Regions from separate parts of the Micromonospora sp. ANENR4 genome, predicted to be linked through region 1. Evidence: riboswitches for the same ligand, from Rfam matches in the RefSeq annotation. Region 1 holds a riboswitch; the other holds the start of a gene.
What was found. Region 1 has a riboswitch for thiamine pyrophosphate ahead of thiE (thiamine phosphate synthase). Riboswitches for the same ligand answer to the same signal wherever they lie in the genome.

Region 1 (6,992 bases):
AGGCCGCGTACAACGACGGGATGGCGTCCCGCTACCAGGCCGCGCAGACCCGGTTGCGCAAGTTCGAGGAGGCCGGGCCGCCGCCCGTACCCCCGAAGGACCAGGACATCCGGATGCGCCTGACCGGCGGGCGGACCGGCAAGCGCGCGGTCATCGCCGAGCAACTGGAGCTGGACGGCCTGACGTACCCGTTCGACCTGGAACTCTGGTACGGCGACCGGGTCGCGGTGCTCGGCGCGAACGGCACCGGCAAGTCGCACTTCCTGCGCCTGCTGGCCCGGGGCGGCACCGACCCGGAGCCGGGAAACACCCCCGTCGACGGCGCCGGCGCCCTCGCACCTGTCGCGCACGGCGGCGTGGTGCGGCTCGGCGCGCGGGTCCGGCCCGGGCACTTCTCGCAGACCCACGACCGGCCGGAGCTGATGGCCAAGACACTCGTCGAGGTGCTGTGGCGCGGCGACGACCACCGGGCCGGCATGGACCGGCACGCGGCGATGGCGGCGCTGTCCCGGTACGAGCTCGCCGCTCAGGGCGACCAGCGGTTCGGCACGCTCTCCGGCGGGCAGCAGGCCCGCTTCCTGGTGCTGCTGCTGGAGCTGTCCGGGGCGACGCTGCTGCTGCTCGACGAGCCCACCGACAACCTCGACCTGGCCTCGGCCGAGGCGCTGGAGGCCGGGCTGACCGCGTTCGAGGGGACTGTGGTCGCTGTGACACACGACAGGTGGTTCACCCGTACCTTCGACCGGTTCGTGCTGTTCCGGGGCGACGGCGACGTGGTGGAGACGCCGGAGCCGGTCTGGGACGTGGGCTGATGATCGACCGGGAGCTGGCCGACCGGCTGTGCGCGGTGGACGGTGTGGTCGCGGTGGCCCTCGGCGGCAGCCGCGCCCGCGGCGACCACCGGCCCGACTCCGACTGGGACCTGGGCCTCTACTACCGGGGTACGCCGGACGTGGCCGGGCTGCGCGCGGTGGCCGCCTCGATCGCCGACGGGCCGGTGGACCTCACCGCACCGGGCGGCTGGGGACCGTGGGTCGACGGGGGCGGCTGGCTGCGTGTCGGCGGCGTCGCGGTGGACTGGATCTACCGCGACCTGGACCGGGTGCACCGGGTCTGGGCGGACTGCCGGGCCGGCCGCTACACCGTCGAGGCGCAGGCCGGGCACCCGCTCGGCTTCTACTCGCACGCGTACGCCGGGGAGGTGGCGCTCGGGCGGGTGCTCGGCGACCCGAGCGGCGAGCTGACCGCCCTGCGGGCCGAGACCGTCGACTACCCGCCCGCGCTCGGCGCCGCGCTGGTCGCCGGCGGCTGGGAGACCGGGCTGCTGCTCGACGGCGCGGCCAAGGGCGCGGCCGGGGGCGACACCGGCTACGTGGCGGGCTGCCTGTTCCGGGTGGTCGGCGTGCTGGTCCACGCGCTGCACGGCCGCGCCGGGCGGTGGCTCGTGAACGAGAAGGGCATGATCGCGTCCGCCGGACGCCTGCCGGGTGCGCCGCCGGACTTCGCCGAGCGGACGCAGGCGCTGCTGGGCGCGGTGGGGCGTACCCCGTCCGAGCTGGCGGCGACGATCGCCGCCGCCCGGACGCTGGCCGCCGAGGTGTTGCCGCTGCCCGGATGACACCCGGCAGCGGGCATAGGGTGGATCTCGTGAGTGAGATGACCTATCGCCGGCTGGGCGACTCCGGGCTCGTGGTGTCAGTGGTCGGTATCGGCTGCAACAACTTCGGCCGCAAACTCGACAGCGACGGCACCCGGGCGGTGGTGGACGCCGCGCTCGACGCCGGGATCAACTTCTTCGACACCGCCGACATCTACGGCGAGCCGCAGGGCGCCTCCGAGGAACTGCTCGGCCAGGCGCTCAAGGGCCGCCGCGACGACGTGGTGGTGGCCACCAAGTTCGGCATGGACATGAACGGCGCGAACGGGCCGGATCACGGTGCCCGGGGCGCCCGCCGCTACATCGCCCGCGCGGTCGAGGCGTCGCTGCGCCGGCTCGGCACCGACCACATCGACCTGTACCAGATGCACGAGCCGGACCCGGGCACCCCGATCGACGAGACGCTCGCCGCGCTGGACGACCTGGTGACCGCCGGCAAGGTGCGCTACCTCGGCAACTCCAACTTCGCCGGCTGGCAGATCGCCGACGCCGACTGGACCGCGTCGTCGCAGGGGCGTACCCGGTTCATCTCCGCGCAGAACCACTACTCGCTGGTCGAACGCGGGGTGGAGGACGAGGTGATCCCCGCCTGCGAGCGGTTCGGCCTCGGCATGCTGCCGTTCTTCCCGCTCGCCAACGGGCTGCTCACCGGTAAGTACAAGCGCGGCGAGGCGCCCCCAGCGGGCAGCCGCCTGGCCGGTGGCGGCCGGTACGCCGAGCGGCTGGCCGCCGCGCGCTGGGACGTCATCGAGGCGATCGAGGCGTACGCGGCCGAGCGCGGCATCACCATGCTCCAGGTGGCCATCGGTGGCCTGGCCGCCCGTCCCGCAGTCACCTCCGTGATCGCCGGCGCCACGACTCCGGCCCAGGTGAGCGCCAACGCCGAGGCCGGGACGTGGCAGCCGTCCGACGAGGACCTGGACGCCCTCGACGCCATCCTCTGACTGTCCGCGCCGGTGCAGGCGAGCCCGCTCGCGCGTCGGATCCGCCCGCGTGCTCGGTCCACCCGTGTTCGGTCCGCCCGCGCGTCGCAGGTGCGTCCGCTCGTCGTCGTGCGAGCGTCGGGGCTTGCCCCGCGCTGCGGGCGTGCGCCCACCGTGGCCGCCCGCGCGCGGAGACACCCATAACGTTCCACTCAGAGGCAGCGCTCACGATGGGTGGAACGGCATGGGTGTCAAAGGGGCCTTGAAACACCTATGGCGTTCCACTCGTCGCCAGATTCAGTCGCGAGTGGAACGCCATAGGTGTCTGCGGGCGGCCTTCCGACGCCCGTGGCGCCCGGCCCGGCCAGGCGGCGGGTGGCGGGCCGGGGTGGGGCGGAGCTGCGGGCGTGGGTCATGGTTTGCTGCGGTGGCGAGACGTTCGGCCAGGGCCTGGCGGACCAGGGCGACTGTGGCGTCGGGGCGGCGTAGCACGTCGTCGGCGGTGAACCGCAGCACCACCCACCCGGCCGCGCGGAGCGCGTTCAGGCGTGCCACGTCCCGCCGGAAGTGCGCCCGTTCGCGGTGGTGGTCGCCGTCGTACTCGACCGCGAGGCGGAGCGCCGGCCAGGCCAGGTCCACCCGGGCCACGAAACGTCCGCCGGCGCGTACCTCGTGCTGAGCGACGAGCGGGCCGAGGCCGGCGTCGAGCAGAAGCAGCCGCAACCGTGTCTCCATCGGGGACTCGCTCAACGGCTCGGCCAGCGCCAGCACCTCCCGCAGCAGCGGAGCGCCCGGCCAGCGCGACCGGGCGGCGGCGTAGGCCCGCAGGCAGGGCAGCTTCACGACCCGGCGACGCAGCAACGCGTCGACGGCGACGAGCGCGTCGACGCGGGTGCCGTGGCGGCCCAGGTCGAACGCGCGGTACGCAGCGGGGTGGTGACCGGCAGCCCACCGACGAGGGTGTGGTCCCGCTCCGGCAGCGGTGACCGGACCACCCGCAACCGTGGGTGCGGTCGCAGTCGAGCAGCAGTCGGCAGCAGCACGCTGACCGGCGCGTCGCGGGTGAGCACGTCCACGCCGAACAGCCACGCGGCGCTGCGTCCCGCCAGCACGCCACCCGTGGGCAGGCGCAACGCCACCGCCGCGCACCACATTCGGTGGTCGTCGGCGCGGTACCCGTCCCGGTGCACGTACACGTCCGGCAGCAGGCGGATCCAGGTCTGCCCGCGCAGCATCGTCCAGGTGAGCAGCCCTTCGGAGACGGCACTGCCGCCCCGGAACGGCACTGTCGCCAGGCGGCGCGGGACGCGGGCGGGAACGGACATCCGGGCAGCGTGTCGTGACGGGACGGTCACCCGCTGCCCCGATCCGGCGGACGGCTGGTGTCTGGGAAAAACCTCACCCGGGCTTCCGTACGGGCGGGAGGCGTCGTACGGTAGGCCGCAAGTGACCCACGGGAGCCCGGTGCGGACCGGGCTGAGAGGGGGGCTGGGAGCCCCCGACCGTCGAACCTGATCCGGGTAATGCCGGCGCAGGGAGGAGCGTTGCCGTGCTGTCCCTGGGACGACTGCATCTCATCACCGACACCCGGCCGGGGCGTGACCCGCTCGCCGTGCTGCGTGCCGCCCTGCCGGTGGCGGGCGCCGACCTCGTCGTGCAGGTGCGCGTGGAGGACGACGCCACCGACCGGCAGGCGTACGAGCTGGCGTGCCGCGTGACCGAGGCGTGCCGGCCGTACGGGGCGCGGTGCCTGGTCAACGACCGGCTGCACGTGGCGCTCGCGGTGGACGCCGCCGGTGGCCACGTCGGCGCGGACGACCTGCCGGTCGCAGGCGCGCGCCGGGTGCTCGGCCCGGACGCGGTGCTCGGCGCGACCGCCCGGGAGCCGGTAGGCGCCCGCGCGGCGGTGGACGCGGGAGCGAGCTACCTGGGCGTGGGCCCGTGCCACGCCACCACCACCAAGTCCGGCCTGCCGGACCCGATCGGCCCTGGCGGGGTACGTGCGGTCGCCGAGGCGGTGAGCGTGCCGGTGATCGCGATCGGCGGGGTGACCGCCGCGACCGTGCCGGCGCTGCGGGCCGCCGGGGCGTACGGGGTGGCGGTTGTCGGCGCGCTCAGCCTGGCCGCCGATCCCGCGCACGCCACCGCCGAGCTGCTGCTGGCGCTGACGCGATGAGCCCGGCCGACGTGGCGGTGGTGGGCGCCGGGCCGGTGGGACTCGCGATCGCGTGGCGGTGCGCGCAGCGCGGACTGCGCGTGGTAGTGCACGACGACCGGCCCGGGTCGGGCGCCTCGTCGGTGGCCGCCGGGATGCTGTCGCCGGTTGCCGAGGCGTACTTCGGTGAGCACGAACTCACCGCGCTGCTCGTCGAGTCGGCCGCCCGCTGGCCCGGCTTCGCCGCTGAGCTGACCGAGGCGAGCGGCGTCGACCTCGGCCACCGCACCGAGGGCACGCTCGTCGTCGGGCTCACCGCCGACGACCTGGCCGAGGCGGGGCGGCTGTGGTCGTACCAACGGGGGTTGGGACTGCCGATCACGCCGCTGCGCCCCTCGGAGCTGCGCGACCGCGAACCGGCGCTGGCGCCGCGCGTGCGCGGCGGCGCTGTCGCGCCCGGCGACCACCAGGTCGACCCGCGGCGGCTGGTCGCCGCGCTGCGCACGGCCGCCGAGCGCGCCGGGGTGGAGCTGCGCCCGGCCCGCGTCGGCGCGCTGTCCGAGCTGGACGCGCGGGTCACTGTGGTCGCGGCGGGCTGCGGCGCGGCGGCGCTGACCGGCCTGCCGGTCCGGCCGGTGAAGGGCCAGGTGCTGCGGCTGCGCGCGCCCGGTGGCGGTCCGCCGGGCTTCCGGCACGTGATCCGGGGGTACGCGGACAGCGAGTCGGTCTACCTGGTGCCCCGGGACAGCGGTGAGGTCGTGGTCGGGGCGACTGTGGAGGAGCGCGCGGACACCGCTGTCACCGCCGGTGGCGTGCTGACGCTGCTGCGCGCCGCCGCCGAACTGGTGCCGGAACTCGTCGAGTACGAAGTGGTGGAGGCAGTCGCCGGGCTGCGTCCGGGTACGCCGGACAACGCGCCGATCATCGGGCCGCTGCCCGGGCAGCCGGGCGTGCTCGCGGCGACCGGGCACCACCGGCACGGCATCGTGCTCACCCCGGTCACCGCCGACCTGGTCACCGAGCTGATCGTCACCGGCGAGCCGGATCCCGCGCTCGCCCCCTTCACCCCGGACCGCTTCGGGAAGGAGCGCACGTGGAACTGATCGTCAACGGCACCGGCCGGACGCTGCCCGAGGGCGTCACCGTCGCCGAGGTGGTCCGCACCGTCACCGACCGGGAGCGCGGGCTCGCCGTAGCGGTGAACGGCGAGGTGGTGCCGCGCGGCGGCTGGTCGGCGAGCGTCCTGCGCGACGGCGACCGCGTCGAGGTGCTCAGCGCCACCCAGGGCGGGTGAACGGCATGTCCACGCTGGAGATCGGCGGGGTCGCGTTCGGCTCCCGGCTCGTCCTCGGCACCGGCGGCGCGGCCAACCTGCACGTGCTGGAGCAGGCGATCCGCGCTTCCGGCACCGAGCTGGTGACGTTGGCGCTGCGCCGGGTGGACACCACACCCGGCGGGTCGGGCGGCCTGCTCGACCTGGTGGAGCGGTGCGGCGTACGGCTGCTGCCGAACACGGCCGGCTGCCGTACCGCGGTGGAGGCGGTGAAGACGGCGCACCTGGCCCGGGAGGCGTTCGACACCGACTGGGTGAAGCTGGAGGTGATCGGCGACGAGCGCACGCTCCTGCCCGACGGGGTGGAGCTGCTGCGCGCCGTCGAGGAACTGGTGGCCGACGGGTTCACCGTGCTGCCGTACACCTCGGACGATCCGGTGCTGGCGCGGCGGCTGGCCGACGTGGGCTGCGCGGCGGTGATGCCGGCCGGGTCGCCGATCGGTTCCGGGCTGGGCATCGGCAACCCCCACCACATCCGGCTGATCCGCGCGGCCGTGGACGTGCCGGTGGTGCTGGACGCGGGCATCGGCACCGCCTCCGACGCCGCGCTGGCGATGGAGCTGGGCTGCGACGCGGTGCTGCTGGCGAGCGCCGTGACCCGGGCCGCCGACCCGGTGGCGATGGCCACAGCGATGCGCTACGCGGTCGAGGCCGGGCGTCTGGCGTACGGCGCGGGCCGTATCGCCCGCCGCTTCCACGCCCTGGCCTCCACCCCGGATGAGGGACGGCCCGACCTGTGACCGCCTCACGCCTAGCGGATCTTGGTACGGATGCGCCCTCCGAGGGGCGGCCGCGTACCAAGATTCCGGGCGGGCCGAGCGGCGTCGTGCTGCTCACCGATCGGCGGGTTGCTCGGGGGGCGCTTGTCGACGTGGTGGCGGGGGCCGTGGGTGGGGGAGTGCGGTGGGTGGTGCTGCGGGAGAA
Region 2 (6,992 bases), on a different contig from region 1:
TGCACGCCTGTCTGCGCGACCCGCAGCTCCTGCAACAGATCGGCGAAGTTGCGCTGCCAGCGCTGCTTCTCGGATTCCTTTGACACTCGCGGACCTCCCCGGGAGACGGCACGGCCGGCGGGTGAACGCCCACCGGCAGGAGCGCCTGTGCCCCGTACGGCTGATCACGAAACCGGTTCAGGATCCCCGGCGGATGCGGCCCGCGTACCGTGCCTCCAGCTCGGCGTTGTGCTCGTCGCCGCCGGTGATGTTCGCGGACAGGTAGACCGGCGGGCGCTGCCCCGCCGCGACCAGCCGGGCCACCACCTCGGTGACGATCTGCTGGGCCAGCAGCGCGGCAGTGATCGAGGAGACCGCGCCGACCGCGCCGCCGCCGGGTAGCGGCAGCGTGGCGTCGCCGTACGGGGCACCGTTGTCCAGCACCACGTCGGCGAAGTCGGCGAGCTTGCGGCCGGACGGGTGCCGCGAGGTCATCCGCGCCGAGTGCTGCGCGGAGGTGATCGCCACCAGGCCGTGCCCGCGTTCCTTCACGACGGACGCGAACTCGACCATCGCCCCGTTCACGCCCGAGTTCGAGGCCAGCACGAACACGTCCTGCGGCCGGATCGGCGCCAGCTCGTAGAGGCGGTGCGCCACCGCCGGATCGCGTTCCAGCTTCGGGCCGAGCACGTCGGCCGGGTCGCCGCCGACCAGCACCAGGTCACGCAGCGCGATCCGGTTGGTGGGCACCAGGCCGCCGGCCCGCCCGGCGATCTCCATGGCCAGCGCCTCGGAGTGCCCGGTGCCGAACGCGTGCACCACCCCGTCGGCCTGCAGTGCCGCCGCGATCAGGTCGGCCGCTTCGGCGACGTTCTGCCGCTGCTCGGCGGCGACCCGGCCGATCGTCTCGGTCACCACCGCCAGGTACGCCTCGGCGCTCGCCGTCATGCCTCCTCCGTTCCTGCGCACCGGGCGAGGATCGCCTCGGCCAACGGGCCGGGCGCCTCGTCCGGGATCCAGTGGCTGACGCCGGACAGCGTCACGAACCGGTAGTCACCGGTGACGTGCGCCGCGCACGCCTGCGCGGCCGTCCGGCCGATCGCCACGTCCTTGTCGCTCCAGACGAACGTAGTAGGCACCCCGACCGGCGCGACCGCCTTCATGTCCGCCCCGGTCATCGCGCGGTACCAGTTCAGCGCCGCCGTCAACGCGCCCGGCTCGCGCATCGGCTCGGCGTACCGGGCGACCGCCTCGGCGTCGCCCACGCCGCTCAGCAGCTTGCGCAGCGTGGCGCCGTTCCACGCCAGCAGCACCTTCTCCGCCGTACCGGGCTTGCGGAACAACGCGATGTACGCGGACTTGACCTTCTGCCGGGGGTCGGTGGCGAGCGCGTGGCCCATCGCGGACGGGTGCGGCACCGACACCGCGGTCAGCGTCCGCACCCGGTCCGGGTGCGCCGCCGCCAGGCCCCACGCCACGATCGCGCCCCAGTCGTGGCCGACCACGTGGGCGCGAGTCACCCCGAGCGCGTCGAGCACCGCGGCCGCGTCGGCCACCAGCTCCGGAATCCGGTACGCCCCGACGTCGGCCGGACGCGCGCCGGGCGAGTAGCCGCGCTGGTCGAGCGCGTACGTGCGCAGCCCGGCGGCGTGCAGCGCGGGCGTGACCGCGTCCCACTCACCGGAGTGCTGCGGGAAGCCGTGCAGCAGCAGGACGGGATCACCGCCCTCGGGGCCGCCGGCGCGTACCTCGAACGTCAGTCCCCGCGCATCCACCAGCATGATCGCCACCATACCGACACTCGCCCTGCTGGGCCGGGGGCCGTGGTCGGTGCTAGCGTCTGCGACGAGACAACTTCACATCCGACAGGGGAGCGCACAGCGCTGAGAGTGCGGGCCGGTGCCCGCAGACCCTCGAACCTGATCTGGGTAATGCCAGCGCAGGGAGTTCGGTCGACCTCCAGCCGCGTCGCCGTCCGGTGACCACCGGGCGCGGCGTGCGTCTTCTCCTGGTTCACCTCGACGAACTGGGAGCCAACCGTGAACCGTACCGACAGCAACCGCTGGCGTACCGTCGACATCGTCGTCGCCTCGGTCATCGCCGTCGCCTTCGGCGTCGTCTTCTGGGCCTGGGGCCTGCTCTGGAGCGCCACCGACGCGGCGTTCGCGTTCTTCCCGCCGGCACAGGCCGTGCTCTACGGCGTGTGGCTGATCCCGGCGGTGCTCGCCGGCCTGATCATCCGCAAGCCGGGCGCTGCGCTGTACTGCGAGACCGTGGCCGCGATCATCTCCGCCCTGCTGGGCAGCCAGTGGGCGAGCATCGTGATCCTCCAGGGCCTGATGCAGGGCATCGGCGCCGAGCTGGCCTTCGCCGCGTTCCGGTACCGCTCGTTCCGACTGCCGGTGGCGGTGCTGGCCGGTGCGCTGACCGGTCTCGGCGCGGCGATCTTCGACTTCGTCTACTGGAACAAGGCGTTCGACTTCGCCTCCTACCGCCTCCCGTACGCGCTGATCACGATTGTCAGCGCCACTATCGTCGCCGGTCTGGGCGCGCACGTCCTCACCCGCGCGCTGGCGAACACCGGCGTCCTGGACCGCTTCCCCGCCGGCCGGGATCGCGCCCTGGTCTGAGGCTCGCCTCGCACCGCCCCGGTGATCAAGGAGTTTGCGTCCGCCGGGCACGGTTTCCCGGACGCGAACTCCTTGATCACGCAGGCTGGGCCGGGAGAGGGGGTGGGTGGGCGGTGAGCGGGGTGGTGCTGCGGGGGTTCGGGTGGCGGCACGGGGGACGGAAACGCTGGGCTCTGCGCGGGGTGGATCTGCGCGTGGAGAGCGGCGAGCGGGTGCTGCTGCTCGGACCCTCCGGCGCCGGCAAGAGCACGCTGCTGGCGGCGCTGGCCGGGCTGCTGCCGGAGGACTCCGGCGAGCAGGAGGGAACCGTCGAGATCGACGGGCTGGACCCGCGCAAGGCCCGCGAGCGCGTCGGCATCGTCTTCCAGGACCCGGTATCCCAACTCGTCATGGCCCGCTCCGGTGACGACGTGGCGTTCGGGCTGGAGAACCGTGGCGTACCCGCCGGGGAGATCTGGCCCCGCGTCGACGAGGCGCTGCACCGGGTCGGCTTCCCGTACGACAGGGACCGCCCCACCGCCGCGCTCAGCGGCGGCGAGCAGCAGCGGCTCGCGCTGGCCGGCACGCTCGCGCTGCGCCCCGGGCTGCTGCTGCTCGACGAGCCCACCGCCAACCTCGACCCGGCCGGCGCCGGCCTGATCCGCCGGGCCGTCGCGAATGCGCTCGACCCGGACACCACGATGGTCCTGGTCGAGCACCGGGTCACCGAGGCGCTGCCGCTTGTCGACCGCGTCGTGGTGCTGGAACCCGGCGGCGGGGTCCGCGCCGACGGGGCGCCCGACGCGGTCTTCGCCGCGCACGGCGAGGCGCTGGCCGCCGCCGGGGTCTGGGTACCCGGGCACGTCGCGCCGCCCCGGCACGCCACCACGCCGCCCGGCGACGTGCTGCTCACCGCGGAGCGGCTCGGCCTGCCGCCGCGGCTCGACCCCACCGATCTTCGGGTACGCGCCGGCGAGGCGCTCGCCGTCCTCGGCCCCAACGGGGCCGGCAAGTCCACACTGGCACTGCTCCTGGGCGGCCTGCTGAAGCCCGGCACGGGCGCCGTCACCGCGTCGGCGGAACTCGCCGGGCGGGACGCACGTACTCCCCCGCACCGCTGGCGGGCACCCGCGCTGGTACGCCGGATCGGTTCGGTGTTCCAGGACCCGGAACACCAGTTCGTCACCGCCACTGTGCGCGACGAACTGGCGCTCGGCCCGCGCCGCACCGGCCGGCCCGAGTCGGCGGTCACCGCCACCGTCGACGAGCTGCTGCACCGGTTGCGGCTGGACCGGCTGGCCGGCGCCAACCCGTACACCCTCTCGGGTGGGGAGGCGCGGCGGCTGAGCGTGGCGACGGCCCTGGCCACCGCGCCCCGCCTGCTGATCTGCGACGAGCCCACGTTCGGCCAGGACCGGCGGACCTGGCTGGAGCTGGTCGACCTGCTCGCCGAGCTGCGCGACGCCGGGCACGGCGTGGTCACGGTGACCCACGACGAGGACTTCGTCGCCGCGCTGGCCGACCGGACGCTCACCCTGCCCCGCTCCCCCGACGGGGTGGTCGCGTGATCGGCCTCGAACCGGTCGCCGCACCCGGCGCACCGCTGGCCCGGCGCAACCCGGTGGCGAAGCTGGCCGCCGCCGTGGTCTTCACGCTGATCCTGGTGGCGACGCTCGACCCGGTGGCCCCGGCCGTCGCCATCGCCGTCGAACTCGCGGTGCTCCCGCTGTTCGGCGTCCGCTACCGGGTGCTCGCCCGCCGGGCCTGGCCGCTGCTCGCCGGTGCCGTGGGCATCCTCGTCACGCTTGTGCTCTTCGCGGCCGACCGCTCCGGCCGTGTCCTGCTCGAAGCCGGCCCGGTGCTGGTCACCGAGGGGGTGCTCGTCACCGCGCTGGGCCTCGTGCTGCGGATGCTCGCCGTGGCGCTACCAGGCATCGTCGTGTTCGCCACCACCGACCCGACCGACCTGGCCGATGCGCTGATCCAGAACGCGAAGACGCCCGCCCGGTTCGCCATCGGGGCGCTCGCCGCGTTCCGGATGGTGCCGCTGCTGGAACAGGAGTGGCGGATGATCAGCATGGCCCGCCGGGCCCGCGGCGTGGACGCCGGCCGCAACCCGGTGGCGAAGCTGCGGCTGTTCGCGTCCACCGCGTTCACGCTGCTGGTGGGCGCCATCCGGCGGGGTACCCGGCTGGCCGTGGCGATGGACGCGCGGGGCTTCGACGCGGGTACGCCGCGCACCGTGGCCCGCCCGCAGCGCTTCACCCGCGCCGACGCGCTGCTCGTCGCGGGCGCCGCCCTGCTGGCAGCCGGCGCCCTGGCCACAAGCATCGCCCTGGGCACCTTCCGCCCCTTGATCGGCTGACCCCGAGCCCAGTCCCCGCCCAGCGCCCCGCCCCCCGCCCCGCCCCGTTGATCATGAAGTTGACGGTACCGGTTGCCCGTTTTGTCGCCGCCAACCTCATGATCAGCCAGGGTCGGGCGAGATCTTGGTACGGAAGGGCCCCTATGGGGGCCGGAATCTTCCAAGATCTTCGGGGATGCTCGGGCAGGCCCCGGATGAGGGGGCCTGCCCGGTGGGCGGGCTGTCGGTCAGCTGCGGCGGAAGGCGTAGAACCGGGTCTGGCCGGCGCGCTGGCTCCGCCCGGTGAACCGGGCCTGCTGCCCTGCCGGTGGACCCGATCTGGGCGGCGTCGCGGATGCGCCCGGCAGGACCGGGGTCTCCGGAGACTCCGAGGGCGACACCGTCGGCGCAGCCAGGACTGGCGACACCGCATCCGGGGACACGGCGGGCGCCGCCGGCTCGGTGGGAAGCACCACCGGGGACACGGTGGACGCCAACGGCTCGGTGGGGAGCACCACCGCGGGTGGCGTCTCCATGAGCGCGTCGAGGTTCGGCGTGGTCACCTGCGGCGACGACTGCTTGCGGGACTTCTTCGGATTGCGCTTCGCGGGCATTCGCGGGCCTCCTGTCGTGCGGGCGCGCCGACCGGGACGCGCCGAGCGAGGGCTCCGGTGCGTTCCGATCACGACAGACACCGCGACCGACGGTGGCGGGGAAGGAATGCGGACGCCCGGAGCAGGACGGGTCCACGGCACTGGCGGCGGTGGACCGGGCTCGGAGGTGGGGCGTCACATACGCATGCGGCAACGCTACCCCGCCACCGGACGTCCCGCACCCGAATTAACGCAAGGACGCACGGCCACGCCTCGGTCACGCCCTGTCGACGTCCCCGCCCGCTCCCCCGGCGACCGCGATACGGTCGCAGCACGGCAGCACGAACGAGAGGTGGCGGTACGCATGGCAGAGCAGGCGACGGCGCAGATCGGGGTCACCGGTCTGGCGGTGATGGGCCGCAACCTGGCCCGGAACCTGGCCCGCAACGGCTTCGCCGTGGCGGTGCACAACCGGTCGCCGGAACGTACCCGCAGCCTGGTCGCGGAGCACGGCGACGAGGGCACGTTCGTGCCGTCGGAGTCGCTCGCGGACTTCGTCGGCTCGCTGGAGCGGCCCCGCGCGGTGATCGTGATGGTGAAGGCCGGCGCGCCCACCGACGCGGTGATCGACGAGCTGATCCCGCTGCTGGAGGAGGGCGACATCGTCGTCGACTGCGGCAACGCGCACTTCGCCGACACCCGCCGCCGGGAGGAGGCGCTGCGCGAGCACGGGCTGCACTTCGTCGGCACCGGTGTGTCCGGCGGCGAGGAGGGCGCGCTGCTCGGCCCGAGCATCATGCCCGGCGGGTCGGCCGAGTCGTACCGCAAGCTCGGGCCGATCTTCGAGAAGATCGCCGCGCAGGTGGACGGCGAGCCCTGCTGCCGGCACATCGGGCCGGACGGCGCGGGCCACTTCGTGAAGATGGTGCACAACGGCATCGAGTACGCCGACATGCAGCTCATCGCCGAGGCGTACGACCTGTTGCGGGCCGGTCTGTCGGCGAGCCCGGCGGAGATCGCGGAGATCTTCCGGGAGTGGAACGGCGGCGAGCTGGGGTCGTTCCTCATCGAGATCACCGCCGACGTGCTCGGCCACACCGACGCGGCCACCGGCCAGCCGTTCGTGGACATCGTGCTCGACCAGGCCGAGCAGAAGGGCACCGGCCGCTGGACCGTGCAGAGCGCGCTGGACCTCGGCATCCCGATCACCGGCATCGCCGAGGCCACGTTCGCCCGGTCGCTGTCCGGTCACGCCGACCAGCGCGAGGCCGCCCGCCGGGTGTTCGCCGACGCGGGCGACAAGTGGCAGGTGGACGACCGGGACGCGTTCGTCGAGGACGTGCGCCGCGCGCTCCTGGCCAGCAAGATCGTCGCGTACGCGCAGGGCTTCGACCACATCCGGGCCGGCAGCCGGGAGTACGACTGGGACATCGACCTGGGCGGTACGGCCACGATCTGGCGGGGCGG

Region 2: another riboswitch for thiamine pyrophosphate. It lies ahead of IRY44_RS23180 (ECF transporter S component); the one in region 1 lies ahead of thiE (thiamine phosphate synthase).

Annotation. Positions count from the first base shown of each region.
Region 1 covers NZ_JADKYQ010000009.1:152,236-159,227, reverse strand. Annotated here, with positions in the region: gene IRY44_RS17515 (ABC-F family ATP-binding cassette domain-containing protein) at 1-812, shown strand, start outside; gene IRY44_RS17510 (nucleotidyltransferase domain-containing protein) at 812-1,618, shown strand; gene IRY44_RS17505 (aldo/keto reductase) at 1,639-2,601, shown strand; gene IRY44_RS30750 (endonuclease domain-containing protein) at 2,878-3,423, opposite strand; gene IRY44_RS30745 (hypothetical protein) at 3,420-3,905, opposite strand; TPP riboswitch at 4,024-4,135, shown strand; gene thiE (thiamine phosphate synthase) at 4,133-4,756, shown strand; gene thiO (glycine oxidase ThiO) at 4,753-5,838, shown strand; gene thiS (sulfur carrier protein ThiS) at 5,829-6,029, shown strand; gene IRY44_RS17480 (thiazole synthase) at 6,035-6,808, shown strand; gene IRY44_RS17475 (thiamine phosphate synthase) at 6,871-6,992, shown strand, end outside.
Region 2 covers NZ_JADKYQ010000013.1:146,984-153,975, forward strand. Annotated here, with positions in the region: gene IRY44_RS23165 (DUF6328 family protein) at 1-86, opposite strand, end outside; gene IRY44_RS23170 (sugar isomerase domain-containing protein) at 178-927, opposite strand; gene IRY44_RS23175 (alpha/beta fold hydrolase) at 924-1,760, opposite strand; TPP riboswitch at 1,837-1,943, shown strand; gene IRY44_RS23180 (ECF transporter S component) at 2,019-2,609, shown strand; gene IRY44_RS23185 (ABC transporter ATP-binding protein) at 2,723-4,156, shown strand; gene IRY44_RS23190 (energy-coupling factor transporter transmembrane protein EcfT) at 4,153-4,953, shown strand; gene IRY44_RS23195 (hypothetical protein) at 5,181-5,546, opposite strand; gene gndA (NADP-dependent phosphogluconate dehydrogenase) at 5,890-6,992, shown strand, end outside.